3 regions of the Pseudomonas vesperimontis genome follow, and region 2 is predicted to be linked to each of the others. Evidence: predicted binding sites of a transcription regulator. Region 2 holds the regulator's gene; each other region holds the start of a gene.
The links. Region 2 encodes sigma-54, which starts transcription at its own class of promoters, with help from an activator protein. Its sites were predicted from a motif close to ANTGGCATNNANNTTGCTNT; they were not measured.

Region 1 (6,242 bases), 950 kb from region 2:
ACTCGGCGAAGAAGTCTACGCCGGGGATCAGTGGAACTGAACGCACCTGCGCCCCGGCGATTACTGCGCCGTATATATGAATCGGGTAGCTGGGGTTGGGTACCAGCACCGTATCGCCATGGTCTAGGGTGGCGAGCATCAGGTGGGCCAGGCCTTCCTTGGAGCCGATGGTGACAATGGCTTCGCTTTCCGGGTCAATCTCGACCGCGTAGCGGTCTTTGTACCAGCGAGAAATGGCGCGGCGCAGACGCGGAATACCGCGCGAAGTGGAGTAGCCATGGGTGTCTTCACGCTGGGCGACTTGCACCAGCTTCTCAACGATATGAGGCGGCGTAGGTCCGTCGGGGTTGCCCATGCTGAAGTCGATAATATCTTCGCCGCGGCGACGCGCGGCCATCTTCAGCTCGGCCGTGATGTTGAACACGTAAGGGGGGAGTCGATCGATGCGCGCAAAGCGGCGCGGCGCACGTGTGTCAGTCATGTCTATCTCGCAAACGTAAGCGCCCGGAACCGTCCGAGCGACGTTGGCCAGTGCACTGGCCAGATGGCGAAGATAAGCGGCGCGCCAGCCCTCTGTCTAGAGCAGTTGCCGGCAAATTTTGCAACACAGCTGCAAGAACGTGTGGTACCTGCAAGCCTCTTTAGCTGCCGAGCATGTCGTGCATGGCGATGATCTGTTCAGCGACGTGCGCCAGTTTCTGCTGGCGACTCATGGCTTGACGGCGCATCAAGGTGTAGGCCTGTTCCTCGTCGCAGCTTTTCATCTTCATCAACAAACCCTTGGCTAACTCAATGCGCTTTCGTTCGGCTAACTGTGCATCGCGCGCCTGCAACTGAGCGCGCAGTGCCTGGTCGCTTTCGAAGCGCGCCATGGCCACATCAAGGATCGGTTGCAGGCGTTGGACGTGAATACCCTCGACGATATAAGCGCTGACGCCGCTCTGGATCGCTTGGCGCATAACGCCTGGGTCGTGCTCGTCGGTGAACATCACAATTGGGCGCGGCTGGTCGCGGCTGACCAGCACCACCTGTTCCATCACATCGCGGCTGGGTGATTCGGTATCGATCAGAATCACATCAGGACGAACCGCCTCGACGCGCTCGGGCAAGTCGATGGTCAGGCCTGACTCATCAATCACCTCAAAGCCGGCCTCAATAAGTGCCGCTTTGAGGCGTCCAACTTTTTTGGGCGTGTCATTGATCAGCAGTATGCGCAGCATATTAGCGACTCTCCTGCTGGGCGCCGATCGGCGCATCAACCAGGGCGTGCAGGGCAAAGCTGCGGGCATAGCCGGCCGGATCGTTGCCGTCCCAAATCTGGCCACCGAGCAATTGGCTGCTGCGCATCTCGCTTGGTACGGCGATACCGAGGGACTCTGCAGCCTGGCGGTAGAGGTCGAGTTGCTGGACTTGGCGGGCGATGGTCAGGTAGTCCGGGTCTTCACGCAGCAGGCCCCAGCGGCGAAACTGGGTCATAAACCACATGCCATCAGACAGGTAGGGCTGATTGACTTCACCGCCTGCATGAAAACGTAGTGGGTGTGCGTCCTGCCAGGCATGGCCGAGACCGTCTTGGTACTGGCCGAGGAAGCGCGGTTGGATAGCCGAGAGCGGCGCGTCGACATACTCGCTGCCACTGAGCAGTTGAGCCGCACTGCGACGGTTTTCTTCACTCTCATCAATAAACCGACTGGCTTCCAGCACCGCCATGATCAAGGCGCGGGCGCTGTTAGGGCACTGCTCGGTAAATTGATGGGTGCAAGCCAAGACTTTTTCCGGGTGATCGGGCCATATCGCCTGGCTGGTGGTCAGGGTGCAACCCATTTGTTCATCCACCGCCTGGGCGCTCCAGGGCTCGCCAACACAGAAACCATCGATGCGCCGTGCCTTAAGGTGGGCAAGCATTTGCGGCGGCGGCACGACGACGCTGTCGACATCTGTCAGCGGGTGAATGCCTTGACTGGCCAGCCAGTAATTCAGCCACATAGCGTGCGTGCCGGTGGGGAAGGTCTGGGCGAATATTAATTTTGCGCCAGACTGGTGCGTGCGTTGCGCCAGTGCGCTAGCAGTGCTCACGCCGGCAGCTTGTAGCGCAGGCGATAGGTTAATGCTCTGGCCGTTCTGGTTAAGGCCCATGAGCACGGCCATATCAGTGGCTGGCGCACCGCAGAGGCCTAATTGCACACCGTAGACCAGCCCGTAGAGGCTATGAGCGGCGTCCAATTCGCCGCTCAGTAATTTGTCACGCAACGTGGCCCAGGAGGCCTGGCGTTGCAGGTTGAGGGTCAGCCCATGTTTCTCGGCAAAACCCTGAGTGGCAGCGACGATAACGGAGGCTGCGTCGGTGAGGGCCATAAAGCCGATATTCAGGACTGGCTTTTCCGGCGCAGCGCGGCGGCTGATGTCGTGCTCATTCATGGTGCTTTCCCTATGCCCAAAGCAAAAAGGTGCCGTGCCAAGCGCCGAAATTAGTCGGCGATCAGAACGACACCATTGTCTATTTAAGCCGTTTCCGCCTTTGGAAACACTCTATGCCTTAAGCCAAAGCAAGGCATATGCCATGTGCTTGGGAGGAGCCTGTGAGTCAAAAAACGAGAAGCCCCGCACAAGGCGGGGCTTCTCTTTACACGTGCAGCGCGATGCGTTGTTTCGTTAGGCTTGAACGACCGGGATGTTGGCGTTCGCAGCCGCTTCACGGAACTCGGCGATCTGGTCGAAACTCAGGTAGCGGTAAACGTCCGCTGCCATGGTGTCGATTTCTTTCGCGTAGACCATGTACTCCGCAACAGTCGGCAGTTTGCCAGTGATTGCTGCAACCGCCGCCAACTCGGCCGAAGCCAGGTAGACGTTGGCGCCATCACCCAGACGGTTGGGGAAGTTACGGGTTGAGGTGGATACCACGGTGGAGTTCGGCTCAACGCGCGCTTGGTTACCCATGCACAGCGAGCAACCTGGCATTTCCAAACGTGCGCCAGCTTTGCCGTAGATGCCGTAGTAGCCTTCTTCGGTCAGCTGATGCTGGTCCATCTTGGTCGGCGGCGAGAGCCACAGGCGGGTTGGCAGCGAACCTTCGACTTTTTCCAGCAGCTTGCCGGCTGCGCGGAAGTGGCCGATGTTGGTCATGCACGAACCGATGAACACTTCGTCGATCTTTTCGCCGGCAACGGTCGACAGCAGACGGGCATCGTCCGGGTCATTCGGTGCGCAGAGAACCGGCTCGTTGATGTCGGCCAGATCGATTTCGATGATCTCGGCGTACTCAGCGTCTTTGTCAGCGGTCATCAGCTTAGGCTCAGCCAACCACGCTTCCATCGCTTGAGCGCGGCGCTCCATGGTGCGCGCATCGCCGTAGCCTTCGCTGATCATCCAGCGCAGCAGGGTGATGTTCGAGCGCAGGTACTCGGCAATCGCCTTTTCTGGCATTTTAATGGTGCAGCCAGCAGCCGAACGCTCGGCAGAGGCGTCGGACAGCTCGAAGGCTTGCTCTACCGTCAGCTCTTCCAAGCCTTCGATCTCGAGGATGCGACCCGAGAAGGCATTGATCTTGCCTTTTTTCTCGACAGTCAGCAGGCCTTTCTGAATGGCCACATAAGGGATGGCATGTACCAGGTCACGCAGGGTGATGCCTGGTTGCAGCTTGCCTTTGAAGCGCACCAAAATGGACTCTGGCATGTCCAGCGGCATCACGCCGGTGGCTGCAGCGAACGCGACCAGGCCGGAACCGGCTGGGAACGAAATGCCCATCGGGAAACGGGTGTGCGAGTCACCACCGGTGCCGACAGTGTCCGGCAACAGCATGCGGTTCAGCCAGCTGTGGATGATGCCGTCGCCAGGACGCAAAGACACGCCGCCACGGGTGCGGATGAAGTCCGGCAGGGTGTGGTGGGTGGTCACGTCGATTGGCTTTGGGTACGCCGCGGTGTGGCAGAACGACTGCATGACCAGGTCAGCGGAGAAGCCCAGGCAAGCCAGGTCTTTCAGCTCGTCACGGGTCATCGGGCCAGTAGTGTCCTGGGAGCCGACGGTGGTCATCTTCGGTTCGCAGTAAGTGCCAGGGCGTACGCCTTGACCTTCCGCCAGACCGCAAGCCTTGCCAACCATCTTCTGCGCCAGAGTGAAGCCCTTGGTGCTGGCGGCCGGCGGCTCAGGCAGCTTGAACAGATCAGTTGGGCCAAGACCCAGTTCAGCGCGCGCTTTCTCGGTCAGACCGCGACCAATGATCAGCGGGATACGGCCGCCAGCGCGGACTTCGTCAAGCAGAACTGGCGTCTTCATTTCGAAGGTGGTCAGGACTTCGTCAGTGCCGTGCTTGCAAACTTTGCCGGCATGCGGGTACAGGTCGATTACGTCGCCCATGTGCATGTTCGACACGTCGAATTCGATTGGCAGAGCGCCCGCATCTTCCATGGTGTTGTAGAAAATGGGCGCAATTTTGCTGCCGAAGCAGAAACCACCAGCGCGCTTGTTCGGCACGTTAGGGATGTCGTCGCCGAAGAACCACAGCACCGAGTTGGTGGCGGATTTGCGCGAGGAGCCAGTACCGACCACGTCACCTACGTAAGCGATCGGGAAGCCTTCGCCACGCATGGTTTCGATTTGCTTCATCGGGCCGGTTACGCCTTGCTCGTCCGGCACGATGCCGTCGCGAGCCATTTTCAGCATGGCCAGGGCGTGCAGAGGGATGTCCGGGCGTGACCAAGCATCTGGTGCTGGGGACAGGTCGTCGGTGTTGGTTTCGCCGGTGACTTTGAAGACGCGCAGGCTGATTTTATCGGCCAGGGTTGGACGGTTTTTGAACCACTCGCCATCTGCCCAAGACTGCATGACACCTTTAGCGTGTGCGTTACCGTTCTTGGCTTTTTCAGCGACGTCGTGGAAGGCGTCGAACATCAGCAGGGTGTGCTTCAGTTGCTCGGCAGTCACGGCAGCCAGTGCGTTGTCATCAAGCAGCTCTACCAGCGTGGCGATGTTGTAACCGCCTTGCATGGTGCCCAGTAGCTCAACAGCGTGTTGTGCACTGATCAGCGGGGAGGTGGCTTCGCCTTTGGCAACGGCAGAGAGAAACCCGGCCTTTACATAGGCGGCTTCATCGACGCCCGGCGGCACGCGGTTGGTGATCAGGTCGAGCAGAACGGCATCTTCGCCGGCGGGTGGGGTTTTCAGCAGCTCGATCAGGCCTGCGGTTTGTTCGGCGTTCAGCGGCTGGGGCACGATACCCTGAGCGGCACGCTCTGCTACATGTTTGCGATAGGCTTCAAGCACAGTTATTACCCTCATCAGTGGTCCCATCGGCTAGTCCGGGACGCGATCTAGAAAACAGCGAGCCTTACGCTTCGTGGCTTTGGTGGCCGCTTAGCTGAGATTTTGCGGTTTTCTTGCAGAAGCTGTTTTCAAAGTTTTACGCCGGCAGGACGGGCTTGATGAGGGTCGGTGCTGACACTTGAAGGGTGGCTCAAGAGTCAGCACCCACATCGAACCTGCAGGATTGACTGTGCTCGTGACGCTTTGAAAACAGCTTCCAACGGACGTTGCTGCCCATAAAAGGCCGGTCGATTCTACTGGAAAGCATTGCTAAAGTTAAGCCGAAGGCCCTGCTTATATGGGGGTGATCTGCCTTAGACAAAGGGCTAAGATAGCTGCCCCTCACAAGCTCTCGTGCATCCGCTATGTCCAATCAGCGCATTAAAACTCCTTGTGTCGGCCTGTGCTCCACGGTTTACGGTGATTTGGTTTGCCGTGGCTGTAAACGTTTTCACCATGAGGTGATTAACTGGAATGGCTATAACGACGAAGAAAAACACGCCGTTTGGCTACGTCTAGAGGTGTTGCTTGTGCAGGTTATGGCCGCAAAACTCGATGTGTTTGATGCCGATCGCCTGCGCAGCCAGTTGGAACAGCGCAAAATCCGCTTTGTGCCGCAGCAGTCGCCTTACTGCTGGGCCTATCAGCTGATTGCCCGTGGTTCGCGTGTTATCACTCAGTTAAATGCCTACGGCGTGGTGGTGCTGCCAGAGTTTCGCGAGTGGAACCTGCCTGAGTTACGCGATGCGATTGATCGTGAGTTCTTTCTGCTGTCCGAGGCGCACTACGAGCGCTACATAGCGCCGCGTTTCTTGCTCGAAGGTCTTGAGGCCAGAGCGTGAATCCTCTTTCATCTCATGCGGGGTGTTTGATTTAACCGGCAAACACCGCAACGCAAGCGCGCAGCAAAATGCCACTGCACCTCACAGCCCGCAGTGTTG
Region 2 (6,242 bases):
CTCGTTAATACCCTCCCCCTACTACTCAGCCTCAGCGTCGCACTCGGCAGTGCCAGCGTGTGGGCATTGCCATCCGACCGCGAACAGCCGATCCGTATTCAGGCTGACAGCGCCGAACTCGATGACAAACAAGGCGTGGCAGTGTATCGCGGCGACGTCGTCATCACCCAAGGCAGCATGAAAGTCACCGGCGACACTGTCACCATTACCCAGAATGCTCAGGGCGATGTTGAAGTCTTCACCTCAGTCGGCAGGCCGGCCTACTACGAGCAACAGCCCTCAGCCGATAAACAGATCGTTAAGGCCTATGGCCTGACCATTCAGTACTTTATGGCCAACGAGCGCGTCGTGCTAATTGATCAGGCCAAGGTGATCCAGGAAGGCAACACCTTCGAAGGCGAGAAAATCGTTTATGACACCCAACGCCAAATCGTCAATGCCGGCCGCGCCACTGGCACCAATGTCACCGCGCCACGTCCGCGCATTGATATGGTGATCCAGCCAAAGAACAAACCCGCTGAACAACAGGCGCAGTAAAAATGGCCACATTGAAAGCCCAACACTTGGCCAAAAGCTACAAAGGTCGCCAAGTCGTGCGTGACGTCAGCCTGAGCATCGAGAGCGGGCAGATCGTCGGTTTACTTGGCCCCAACGGCGCCGGTAAAACCACCTGTTTTTACATGATCGTCGGCTTGGTCCAAGCTGATCAGGGTCGGGTGATGATTGATGACCTCGACGTCAGCCATCAACCGATGCATGGCCGCGCGCGCGCCGGTATCGGCTATTTGCCGCAGGAAGCTTCGATTTTCCGCAAGCTCAGCGTGGCTGACAACATCATGGCCATCTTAGAAACCCGCAAAGACCTCGACGGTGCAGCGCGGCGCAAAGAACTCGAAGGCCTGCTGCAGGAATTCCACATCAGTCACATCCGCGACAACCTCGGCATGAGCCTGTCGGGCGGTGAACGTCGCCGGGTGGAAATCGCTCGCGCGCTGGCAACCAACCCCAAGTTTATTTTGCTCGATGAGCCGTTCGCTGGTGTTGATCCGATTTCCGTTGGCGATATCAAACAGATCATCCATCACCTCAAGGCCAAGGGCATCGGTGTGTTGATCACCGACCATAACGTGCGCGAGACTCTGGATATTTGTGAAACAGCTTATATTGTCAGTGATGGCCAGCTGATCGCCGAAGGTAATGCCGAGGCCATCCTCGCCAACCAAATAGTCAAAGAAGTCTACTTGGGGCACGAGTTCAAGCTGTAACTGCAGCTTTTCTCTTTTTGGCCACAGCCAAGGCTAGGCAAACCCCTTAGAGTCAGGCATATAATTTGCTTCCAAGTGGCATTTTTTAAAACGCCCGTAGTGGATTGCGCATAGACGCCGGTAAATAAGGTCTGCAATGAAACCATCGCTCGTCATGAGAATGGGCCAGCAGCTGACGATGACACCGCAGCTGCAACAGGCCATCCGTTTGCTCCAACTGTCGACCTTGGATCTGCAACAAGAGATCCAAGAGGCATTGGAATCTAACCCGATGCTCGAACGCCAAGAAGAAGGCGAGGATTTCGACAATTCGGACCCCATGGCCGATGGCGCAGAAAGCGCCAGCCCCAGCGAACAGCCCGAAGCACCCTATCAAGAAACCAGCTATCAAGAAGCCACCCAGACCGTGGACAACTTGGAAGAAGGCGATTGGGGTGAGCGTATTCCTAACGAGCTACCGGTCGATACCGCGTGGGAAGACATTTACCAAACCAGCGCCAGCAGCTTGCCCAGCAACACCAACGACGATGACGAGTGGGATTTCACCACCCGCACCTCCAGCGGTGAAAGCCTGCAAAGCCACCTGCTCTGGCAGCTAAACCTGGCGCCGATGTCGGACAAAGATCGCTTGATTGGCGTGACCCTGATCGACTGCATCAACCAGCAAGGCTACCTCGAAGAAACCCTGGAAGAAGTGGTCGAGGCCTTCGATCCGGAACTGGACATTGAGCTGGACGAAGTTGAAGCCGTGCTGCACCGCATTCAGCAGTTCGAGCCCACCGGCATCGCCGCGCGCAATCTGGGCGAATGCTTACTCTTGCAACTGCGCCAGCTGCCCACTAGCACCCCGTGGTTAAACGAGGCCCAACGCTTGGCGGGCGACTACCTGGACTTGCTCGGCAGCCGCGACTACAGCCAACTGATGCGCCGCATGAAGCTCAAGGAAGATGAGCTGCGCCAAGTCATAGACTTGATTCAGAGTCTCAATCCGCGCCCCGGCTCGCACATCGAGTCCAGCGAGCCGGAATACGTGGTGCCTGATGTGATCGTGCGTAAACACAACGAGCGCTGGCTGGTGGAGCTAAACCAAGAAGCCATGCCGCGCCTGCGCGTCAATGCCCAGTACGCCGGCTTTGTGAAGCGCGCCGACTCCAGTGCCGATAACACCTTCATGCGTAACCAACTGCAAGAAGCGCGCTGGTTTATCAAAAGCCTGCAAAGCCGCAACGAGACCTTGATGAAGGTGGCGACGCAAATAGTCGAGCACCAACGCGGCTTTCTCGATTACGGCGACGAGGCGATGAAGCCCTTGGTACTGCACGATATCGCGGAGGCGGTGGGCATGCATGAGTCGACGATTTCGCGGGTAACCACGCAGAAATTTATGCACACCCCGCGCGGTATTTATGAGCTGAAATACTTCTTCTCCAGCCATGTCAGCACCTCTGAGGGCGGCGAATGTTCGTCCACAGCTATTCGCGCCATCATCAAAAAATTGGTCGCCGCGGAAAATGCGAAAAAGCCATTGAGTGACAGCAAGATCGCTGGTCTACTGGAAGCACAAGGCATTCAAGTTGCCCGCCGCACGGTCGCCAAATACCGTGAATCCCTCGCAATAGCGCCTTCCAGTGAGCGCAAGCGATTGATTTAGGCAGCCACAAGAAGGAAGACAGCTCATTCTGCGCACAACACCCTACGCCACATATTTTGCTAAGCAGCCATACTGCAACTAAGCAATTAGCGGTGGCTGCGGGCTTGTTCTGACAGCGTCTTCCACGCCACAGTGTTCCGGCGGCAGGTCTATTACCTGCTTCTTACACACGGCAACAAGGAGAAAGCGGTATGCAAGTCAACATCAGTGGACACCAGCTGGATGTGACCGACGCCCTGCGTAACTACATCGGCGAAAAACTCGGCCGATTAGAACGCCACTTCGACAAAATCACCAACGTACAAGTCATCATGGAGGTCGAGAAGCTCAAGCAGAAAATCGAAGCGACCCTGCATATCGCAGGCGGTGAAATCGTCGCCAATGCCGAGCATGACGACATGTACGCCGCCATCGATTTATTGACTGACAAACTCGATCGACAACTCATCAAACACAAGGAAAAACAGCTCGATCGTCAACAGGGTGCTATGGCTCGCTGACGTCGTCTATCTCCTATGATCCGACTTGAAACTATCCTGACCCCCGGTCGTTCCCTCGTGAACGTGCCGGGCGGCAGTAAAAAGCGTGTTCTCGAACAGATTGCCAACCTGGTGGCGCGTGAGCTGCCTGACCTGGATGGCCAAGATATTTTCGAAAGCCTAATTGCCCGCGAGAAACTCGGCTCCACCGGTTTCGGTAACGGCATCGCCATTCCACACTGCCGCCTGCCGGGCTGTACAGCGCCCATCAGCGCGCTGCTGCGCTTAGATGCCGCGGTGGATTTTGACGCCATCGACGGTGCGCCTGTGGACCTACTGTTTGTCCTACTGGTGCCAGAAGCGGCCACGGATGCTCACTTAGAGTTGCTGCGACAAATCGCCAGCATGCTCGACCGCAGTGAGGTACGTGCCAGCCTGCGCCAAGCCGCAAGCAGCGAAGCGCTGTACCAAGTGGTAGTCGACACACAAAACCAACTCAATAGAGCCTGAGCATGCGCCTGATCATCGTCAGCGGTCGCTCCGGCTCCGGCAAGAGCACCGCCCTCAATGTGCTCGAGGATAACGGTTTCTACTGCATTGATAACCTGCCCGCCGGCCTGCTGCCTGAACTCGCTGAACGCGCGCTGGTGCACACCGAACTGCTGCACCCGCAGGTCGCGGTGTCGATTGATGCACGTAACTTACCGAGCCATCTGCAGCGCTTTCCCGAGTTGCTCGCGGAAGTTCGTGCTCGGCATATCAAGTGCGATGTGATCTACCTGGATGCCGACGAAGAAACGCTGCTCAAACGCTTCTCAGAAACCCGCCGGCGCCATCCGCTGACCAACGAAAGCCGCTCGCTGGCTGAGGCCATCGCCGACGAAAGCCTGCTGCTGGGGCCGATCATCGACTTGGCCGACCTGAAGATCGACACCACTCACCTCAATCTGTATCAACTGCGCGACAGCCTCAAGTTACGCCTGCTTAACCAGCCTGAGCCGGGTACTGCATTTTTGCTGGAGTCTTTTGGTTTTAAGCGCGGTATGCCAGTGGATGCTGATTTGGTCTTCGATGTGCGCTGCTTGCCGAACCCCTATTGGAAGCCAGATCTGCGCGATTTCTCGGGCCTCGACCAACCTGTGATTGAATACCTGTCGGCCCAAGCCGATGTCGAAGACATGTACCAAGACATCCTCGCCTACCTGAGCAAATGGTTGCCGCGTTTTGCTGCCAGCAACCGCGCCTATGTCACGGTGGCGATTGGCTGCACGGGCGGCCATCACCGTTCGGTGTACCTGGCCAGCCGTCTGGGTGAAACGCTAAAACCCATCCTAAAAAACGTGCAGATTCGCCACCGCGACCTCAGTTAAGGAATTACCGCGATGCCTGCACGCGAAATCACCATTATCAATAAGCTGGGTTTACACGCCCGCGCAGCCGCCAAGTTTGTTGGCGTCGCTGGGCGCTTTCCTTGCCACGTGAAGGTCGGCCGCAGCCCAGAAACCTTGGTTGATGGCAAAAGTATTATGGCCGTGATGATGCTGGCTGCGGGTAAAGGCACAGCCGTGCACGTGCATACCGAAGGCGAGTTGGAAGACGACGCACTGGCGGCCCTGAGTGACTTGATCAACAACTTCTTCGACGAAGGCGAGTAAAACGCCCACGGCATAAAAAAGGGGCTGTACGCTTAAGCGACAGCCCCTTTTTTATGCCTGTAAATCAGCTACCTGCCACCGTCATGCGCTCAATTAGCACCGAGCCGGTACGTATATTACCGCGCAACTCCACGTCACTGCCCACCGCGACAATCTGTTTGAACATGTCGCGCATGTTGCCGGCGATGGTGACTTCCTGCACCGGGAACTGGATTTCGCCGTTTTCTACCCAGTAACCACCCGCGCCACGCGAATAATCACCGGTGACCATGTTCAGACCTTGGCCCATTAACTCAGTGACCAACAGGCCGCGACCCATGCGCTTGAGCAAGGCTTTTTGGTCTTCATCGCCGTGGCTGACGAACAGGTTATGCACGCCGCCGGAGTTAGCCGTGCTGGGCATACCCAGCTTGCGCCCGGAGTATGTGCCGAGTACGTAAGAGAGTAACTCGCCACGCTCAACAAAAGATTTGGCATAGGTTGCCAAACCATCACCATCGAAAGCGGCACTGCCGAGCGCGCGCGGAATATGCGGGCGTTCACCCAGCGTTAGCCACTCGGGGAATAATTGCTGGCCCAAGGTGCCCTCAAGAAATGACGACTTGCGGTACAGGTTGCCGCCCGAAATAGCCGCTAAAAAGCTGCCAAACAAGCCACCGGCTAGCTCTGCGGCAAACAGCACCGGCACTTCGCAGGTTGGCACCGGCCGCGCACCCAAACGGCTCACCGCCCGCTCAGCAGCGCGCTGGCCAATGCTGCCGGCGTCCGCCAGCAACTCGCCTTGGCGATTGACGTCATACCAGTAGTCACGCTGCATCTGCCCATCGGCTTCGGCGATCATCACGCAGCTCAGGCTGTGGCGAGTACTGGCATAGCCACTGATAAAACCATGGCTGTTACCGTAAACCCGGCAACCTTGATGGGTATTAAGGGTGGTGCCATCAGCATTCTTGATCCGCTGGTCTGCCGCAAATGCCGCTGCCTCGCAGCGTAGTGCTTGTTCGATGGCCTGTTCTGGGGTGATCGCCCAGGCGTGATAGAGGTCCAACTGCGGCAACTCACGCGCCATCAGCCCGGCATCCGCTAAACCCGCGCATTCGTCTTCGGAGGTATGTTTGGCAATGGCCAGAGCCGCCGCCACCGTCTCGCGAATAGCCGCGTCCCCGGTGGCCGACGTGCTGGCCGAGCCCTT
Region 3 (6,242 bases), 950 kb from region 2:
CGGTTTCCCCTCCAACCCCACCGCGCAGTGCGTAGAGCTGGATTTTTTCGAGCGCGTAGTGGCCCTGGCCAAACAATATGACGTGCTGGTCATTCACGATCTGGCCTACGCCGACATTGTTTACGACGGCTGGAAAGCCCCGTCGATCATGCAGGTTCCGGGTGCCAAGGACATCGCCGTGGAGTTTTTCACCCTGTCGAAAAGCTACAACATGGCCGGTTGGCGCATCGGCTTTATGGTGGGCAATAAGGAACTGGTCAACGCTCTGGCGCGGATCAAGAGCTACCACGACTACGGCACCTTCACCCCGCTGCAGGTGGCGGCGATTGCTGCCCTCGAAGGTGACCAGCAATGCGTGCGTGATATCGCCGAGCAATACCGGCAGCGGCGCAACGTGCTGGTTAAGGGCCTGCATGAGCTGGGTTGGATGGTCGAAAACCCTAAAGCCTCGATGTACGTCTGGGCCAAGATACCTCAGCAGTACGCCCAGCTTGGCTCATTGGATTTCGCTAAGAAGCTGCTGCTGGAGGCCAAAGTCTGCGTATCGCCCGGTATCGGCTTCGGTGATTACGGCGATGACCATGTGCGTTTTGCCTTGATTGAAAACCAAGACCGTATTCGCCAAGCCCTTCGCGGGATCAAAACCATGTTCCGCGCAGATGGTCTGCTGCCAGCCAACAAGGCCAAGGTCGACAGCGAGTAAGCGTAAAGAGGGCACCGCGAGGTGCTCTCTGACATTTCAGCCGGAGTAATCGAGTACCGTCCACACCCGACTAAGGCCCTCGGTTATCACACAGCCGCTCTGGACCAATTGGTTGCCGCTGTGCAGCGACATCCGATTAGTCATGCCGTCGGCTGCATCGGAGCGTTCACTCAACCATTGCACACGCCCGCAATTAGCCGTTTCCACCACGTAGCTGGCGGCCACGGCCAGGCCTTCGCTGGGCAGTTTGATCATGTCCACCACCGTACCCTGCTCCTCCACGCGCTTACCATCGGCAACCAACACGGCCCACGCCTGGCCGTTTTCAATCACTAGGTAAGAGCCATTGGCGCGAGGTTGATCACGTTGCGGTTGCGCGCAACCGACCAAGAGGCTCGACAGCACAATTGTCATCAGCATCTGTTGCATTGTCAGTGACTCCTTTGCAGTACCTGTCGCCGTCGACTTTGCGGCGCACAGCGGGAGAGATCGAACAGGTATCGGATAAGACTGTGGGCTTACTATTATCGAATACTGTTTATTTGTACAGTATTTTTCGATTACCCTTGGCCATGTCATCCAGCCAACCGTGCAAGCCTGAATACAGGCTCATACAAGGCGTTACCAGGAGTATCCAGATGCTCGACGTACTGCAGTTGAAACACAGCGTAAACCGCATGCCCCTGGAAAAAGTCCGGGTCACCGTCAATGAATTACAGCTTGAAGGCATCGTCACCGAGGGCAAAACGCCGTTTAACCGGGTGCACTTCAACACCTGCTTTGCGGAGATCGAAGCCTTACTGCAGCGTGCCGGGTATCACCGCCAGCTGGATGTGGTCGGTTACCAGGGCCTGGCCTATGCCATGTTTGACCCCACGCGCTGGGAAGCAGTTGAAGTACTGCGTTGGCTTAAGGAGTTCACCGAAGAAGCGCAGCGCCGACCCGCTGCGCAGTAACGCTGCACCGAGCAATGCGCCCACACAGCAGGTGGATGAAGACGTTAGCGAAATGAGGCGAGGCGAAGCGGCGGCCAGCGAAGCGTTGCCCTCGCGCCTAATCCCAGCGAACCAAAAGCGTTCAAGCAAGCGCTTAGCTGCACGACTATGGTTCGTGATGGTGCCTGAATGGGCTGGCTGGGAAGCGCTGAATAACTGCTCAGTTATTTACTCAATAACTACAAACATAATTAGATATTGATCCTAACATTCTGTATTTAAACAAATTTAATCCGCTATTCGAGAATCTATAGAGGTCTCCTTAGGACCTTATATGCAATAGCACGCGTGGCATCTAACAAAGCTGGCAAGCCCCTTGCTAAGACACTCGTAGACCTTACACCCGTCTTCAGATCGCCAACGGCGGTGATCGGGACGAATAGACAAAGACGTCAAAGGCAACCTGCTCAAGCTGGCAGCGTTGACCGTTGACGTCTTTTTTCGTTTCTGAGACTTGAGGAATCACCATGCGTCATTTCAATACTCGCCGTTCCTTACTGAAAAAAACCTTGGCCGGCTTCAGCTGCGCCGCTGCCCTGTTACTCAACCCGCTAAGCCTGCAGATGAGCCTGGCTGCCGAATTGGAAAAAGACGAACTCAAACTCGGCTTTATTAAGCTAACCGATATGGCACCGCTGGCCATCGCTTACGAAAAGGGCTTCTTCGAAGAAGAAGGCCTCTACGTAACCTTGGAGGCGCAGGCCAACTGGAAGGTGCTACTGGACCGCGTGATCACCGGCGAGCTTGACGGCGCTCACATGCTTGCAGGCCAACCTCTGGGTGCCACCATCGGCTTCGGCACCAAGGCCGACATCGTCACCGCCTTTTCCATGGACCTCAACGGCAACGCCATCACCATGTCCAATGCCGTGTGGGAGGAAATGAAGAAGCATGTGCCGATGGAAAACGGCAAGCCGGTGCACCCAATCAAGGCCGATGTCCTGAAGCCGGTGATTGAGCAGTACAAGGCCAAAGGCAAGCCCTTCAACCTAGGCATGGTCTTCCCGGTTTCCACCCATAACTATGAGCTGCGCTACTGGCTCGCCGCAGGTGGAATCAGCCCTGGTTTCTATGCCCCGGCCAAAGGCGACATTACCGGCACGCTGAATGCCGACGTCCTGCTTTCGGTTACACCACCCCCGCAAATGCCGGCTACCCTCGAAGCTGGCACCATCGATGGTTATAGCGTGGGTGAGCCTTGGAACCAGGCCGCTGTGTTCAAGGGTATCGGCGTGCCGGTAATCACCGACTACGAGATATGGAAGAACAATCCGGAAAAAGTACTGGGCGTTTCCAAAGGCTGGGCCGACGCCAACCCGGAAACCCACAAGCGCCTGATCAAGGCTCTTATCCGCGCCGGCATGTGGCTGGATGAAAATAACAATGCCAACCGCAAAGAAGCCGTAGAAATCCTTTCTCGTCCTGAGTACGTCGGCGCAGATGCCAAGGTAATTGCCAACTCGATGACTGGCACCTTTGAGTATGAAAAAGGTGATGTTCGCGACATACCTGACTTCAACGTGTTCTTCCGCTACAACGCCACCTACCCCTTCTACTCCGACGCCATCTGGTACCTGACGCAGATGCGGCGTTGGGGCCAGATCGGCGAAGTTAAGCCGGATAGCTGGTACTTCGACATTGCCAAGCAGGTGTATCTGCCGGCGGTGTATCGCAGTGCCGCTGATGAGCTGATTGCCGAAGGCAAAGCCAAAGCTGAGGACTTCCCGCCAGCCGCCGAAGAGGGCTTTCGCGCGCCGACCAATGAGTTTATCGATGGCCTGACCTACGATGGACGCAAGCCCAACGCCTACATCAACCAGTTCTCGATTGGTCTGAAAGCCGATACCGAGCTCTAAATTCGCCATTGCCTTAGGGGGCGAACCATTCGCCCCCTCTGTATCGAGTAAACGACAATGAGCAATCCCGCTGCGGCACAACAACCCATTCAAGACAGCCTTAAATCTGCCAAGCGCATAGCCCTTGAACGCTGGTTGCCGAACCTGTTGCTGCCGATAATTGGTGTACTGGTGTTTCTTCTGTTCTGGCAGATTGCTGCCGGCAGTATCAACACCAGCCTCGGCAAGTTCCCCGGCCCAACACAGGTGGCCACTCAGTTCGTTGGCCTGGTTAAGGAGCACCAACGTGAACAGCTAAAGGCCGATGCGTTCTACCAGCGCCAAGAACAACGAAACGCCGATAAGCTTGCAAAAAACCCTGAGGCCGAGGTCAGCATTCGTCCTTATACAGGCAAGCCGACCTTCTTCAAGCAGATACTCACCAGCCTGTACACCGTTATGACAGGCTTCGTTATAGCGTCACTGGTGGCGATTCCGCTGGGGATTGTCTGCGGCCTGAGCAAGCCCATTTATAACGCGATCAACCCGTTGATCCAGATTTTTAAGCCGGTATCACCACTGGCCTGGTTACCCCTGGTGACCATGGTGGTCAGCGCTGTCTATACCAGCAGCGACCCGTTGTTCGCCAAATCCTTCGTCACCTCTGCGGTCACGGTCGCGTTGTGCTGCTTGTGGCCTACGGTGATCAACACCACCGTCGGGGTCGCCAACCTGGACAAAGACTTGCAGAACGTAAGCCGCGTGCTGAGCCTCTCGCCGATGCGCCATGTCCGCCGGATTGTCTTACCGGCCGCTATTCCGATGATATTCACCGGTCTGCGGTTATCGCTCGCCACTGGCTGGATGGTGTTGATCGCGGCGGAAATGCTCGCGCAAAACCCAGGCCTGGGGAAGTTTATCTGGGATGAGTTTCAGAATGGCAGTTCCAACTCACTGGGTCGGATTATGGTCGCGGTGGTTGTCATCGGCCTGATCGGCTTCGTTCTCGATCGCCTTATGCTTATGCTCCAGCGCCGTGTTAGCTGGGACAAAAACGCTGACCTGCGCTAAGCCACACTCAGGAGCCTTACATGAACCATGCACACCTTGAACTAACCGGCGTTGGCATCAGCTTCCCCACCGACAAGGGTCTGTACTGCGCACTGCAGAACGTAAATCTGAAAATCGACAAGGGCGAATTTGTCTCCTTGATCGGCCATTCCGGCTGCGGAAAATCTACTGTATTGAATATTGTTGCGGGCCTTCATCAGGCCACCACGGGTGGCGTGATCCTCGATGGCCGCGAAGTCAATGAACCAGGGCCGGAGCGCGCTGTGGTGTTCCAGAACCACAGCTTGCTGCCTTGGCTAACCTGCTATCAGAACGTCGAATTGGCCGTTCGCCAGGTGTTCCAGGGCAAAAAAACACGCCGTGAAATGCGTGAATGGATTGAGCACAACTTGCACCTGGTGCACATGATGCATGCCAAGGACAAACGCCCCAGCGAAATCTCCGGGGGGATGAAACAACGTATTGGCATCGCTCGCGCCCTGGCCATGCAGCCCAAAGTACTGTTGATGGACGAACCTTTCGGCGCCCTTGATGCACTGACCCGTGCCCATCTGCAGGACTCGCTGATGGAGATTCATGCCGACCTCGGTAATACGGTGATCATGATCACCCACGATGTCGACGAAGCCGTGCTGCTGTCCGACCGCATTGTGATGATGAGCAACGGTCCGGCGGCCGGTGTTGGCGAGATTCTTGAGGTGGCGCTGGAGCGCCCGCGTGAACGCATCGCTTTGGCCCACGATACGCGCTACCACGAGTATCGCGCTGCCGTGCTGGAGTTCCTCTACCAGAAGCAACTGCGCCCGGCCGCCTAAACAGCGCCAAAACTACTCAGCCAGTTGCAGGCCTGGCTGAGCGGTAACTTTGCCTGGTAAGAACAGAGGGAGTGCCGAACAGATACAGTCAGCCCGGCAGCTGTATCGTTCCGTGCCCTAGAGGCAGCTGCAAACTCATAGGGTAAAAACACGGCGTTAATTCGCGCGCTAACTGACATCTCGTGCCACTGTTTGGCCGCGTACAATAGCGCAACCACGTCACACGCCCCTCACGCCCGAACGAGAATCGTCCATGGCCCGCCTGACCCTTGAATTTCCCGAAGACCAGTTCTGCTACGCCACCCACCTGACTGTGCGGGTGACCGATATCAATGCCGCCAACCACCTCGGCAACGATTCGATGATCTCAATGATTTCCGAAGCGCGGGCACGCTTTCTGTTTGAATTTGGCATCGAAGAAACCCAAGAAGGCGGCACTGGCATCATCGTCACCGACCTCGCTACCACTTACCGCGCGGAAGCGCATGCCCGCGATCAATTGCTGTTCGAGGTCGGCGTAATGGATTTCAACCCTTATGGCGGCGATATTACCTTTCGCATCACACGCCCCGCTGACGGCGCGTTAGTGGCCATGGCCAAATCCGGCTTTGTTTTCTTCAACTACACACTGGGCAAGGTGGTGCAAATGCCTGCAGCCTTCAGTGAAAAATTCAACAAGGTCAACTGGCTTAACCCGGCCCAATAAACGCGCACCAATGCAGCGCAGGGCGTCTTCAAAAAGTGCATAACAGCGCGCTCATACTCGGCAACATGCGCTGTGTCCCGCTTAACTCGGCACATCACAAGTTGGCACAAGCCCTGC

Region 1: a site for sigma-54 is predicted at 2,544-2,563, ahead of WF513_RS09710 (CmpA/NrtA family ABC transporter substrate-binding protein). Genes of this name have one in related genera too.
Region 3: a site for sigma-54 is predicted at 2,002-2,021, ahead of WF513_RS09735 (CmpA/NrtA family ABC transporter substrate-binding protein). Genes of this name have one in related genera too.

The regions. Positions count from the first base shown of each region.
Region 1 covers NZ_CP149803.1:2,016,715-2,022,956, reverse strand. The annotation lists gene alaC (alanine transaminase) at 1-481, opposite strand, end outside; gene WF513_RS09715 (ANTAR domain-containing response regulator) at 642-1,220, opposite strand; gene WF513_RS09710 (CmpA/NrtA family ABC transporter substrate-binding protein) at 1,222-2,418, opposite strand; gene acnB (bifunctional aconitate hydratase 2/2-methylisocitrate dehydratase) at 2,653-5,262, opposite strand; gene WF513_RS09700 (DUF1289 domain-containing protein) at 5,667-6,143, shown strand.
Region 2 covers NZ_CP149803.1:2,969,512-2,975,753, forward strand. The annotation lists gene lptA (lipopolysaccharide transport periplasmic protein LptA) at 1-537, shown strand, start outside; gene lptC (LPS export ABC transporter periplasmic protein LptC) at 1-8, shown strand, start outside; gene lptB (LPS export ABC transporter ATP-binding protein) at 540-1,265, shown strand; gene WF513_RS14135 (RNA polymerase factor sigma-54) at 1,402-2,916, shown strand; gene raiA (ribosome-associated translation inhibitor RaiA) at 3,108-3,416, shown strand; gene ptsN (PTS IIA-like nitrogen regulatory protein PtsN) at 3,432-3,905, shown strand; gene rapZ (RNase adapter RapZ) at 3,908-4,765, shown strand; gene WF513_RS14155 (HPr family phosphocarrier protein) at 4,778-5,050, shown strand; gene pmbA (metalloprotease PmbA) at 5,115-6,242, opposite strand, start outside.
Region 3 covers NZ_CP149803.1:2,023,006-2,029,247, forward strand. The annotation lists gene alaC (alanine transaminase) at 1-703, shown strand, start outside; gene WF513_RS09725 (hypothetical protein) at 740-1,132, opposite strand; gene WF513_RS09730 (transcriptional regulator) at 1,342-1,659, shown strand; gene WF513_RS09735 (CmpA/NrtA family ABC transporter substrate-binding protein) at 2,166-3,554, shown strand; gene WF513_RS09740 (ABC transporter permease) at 3,612-4,604, shown strand; gene WF513_RS09745 (ABC transporter ATP-binding protein) at 4,625-5,419, shown strand; gene WF513_RS09750 (thioesterase family protein) at 5,673-6,125, shown strand.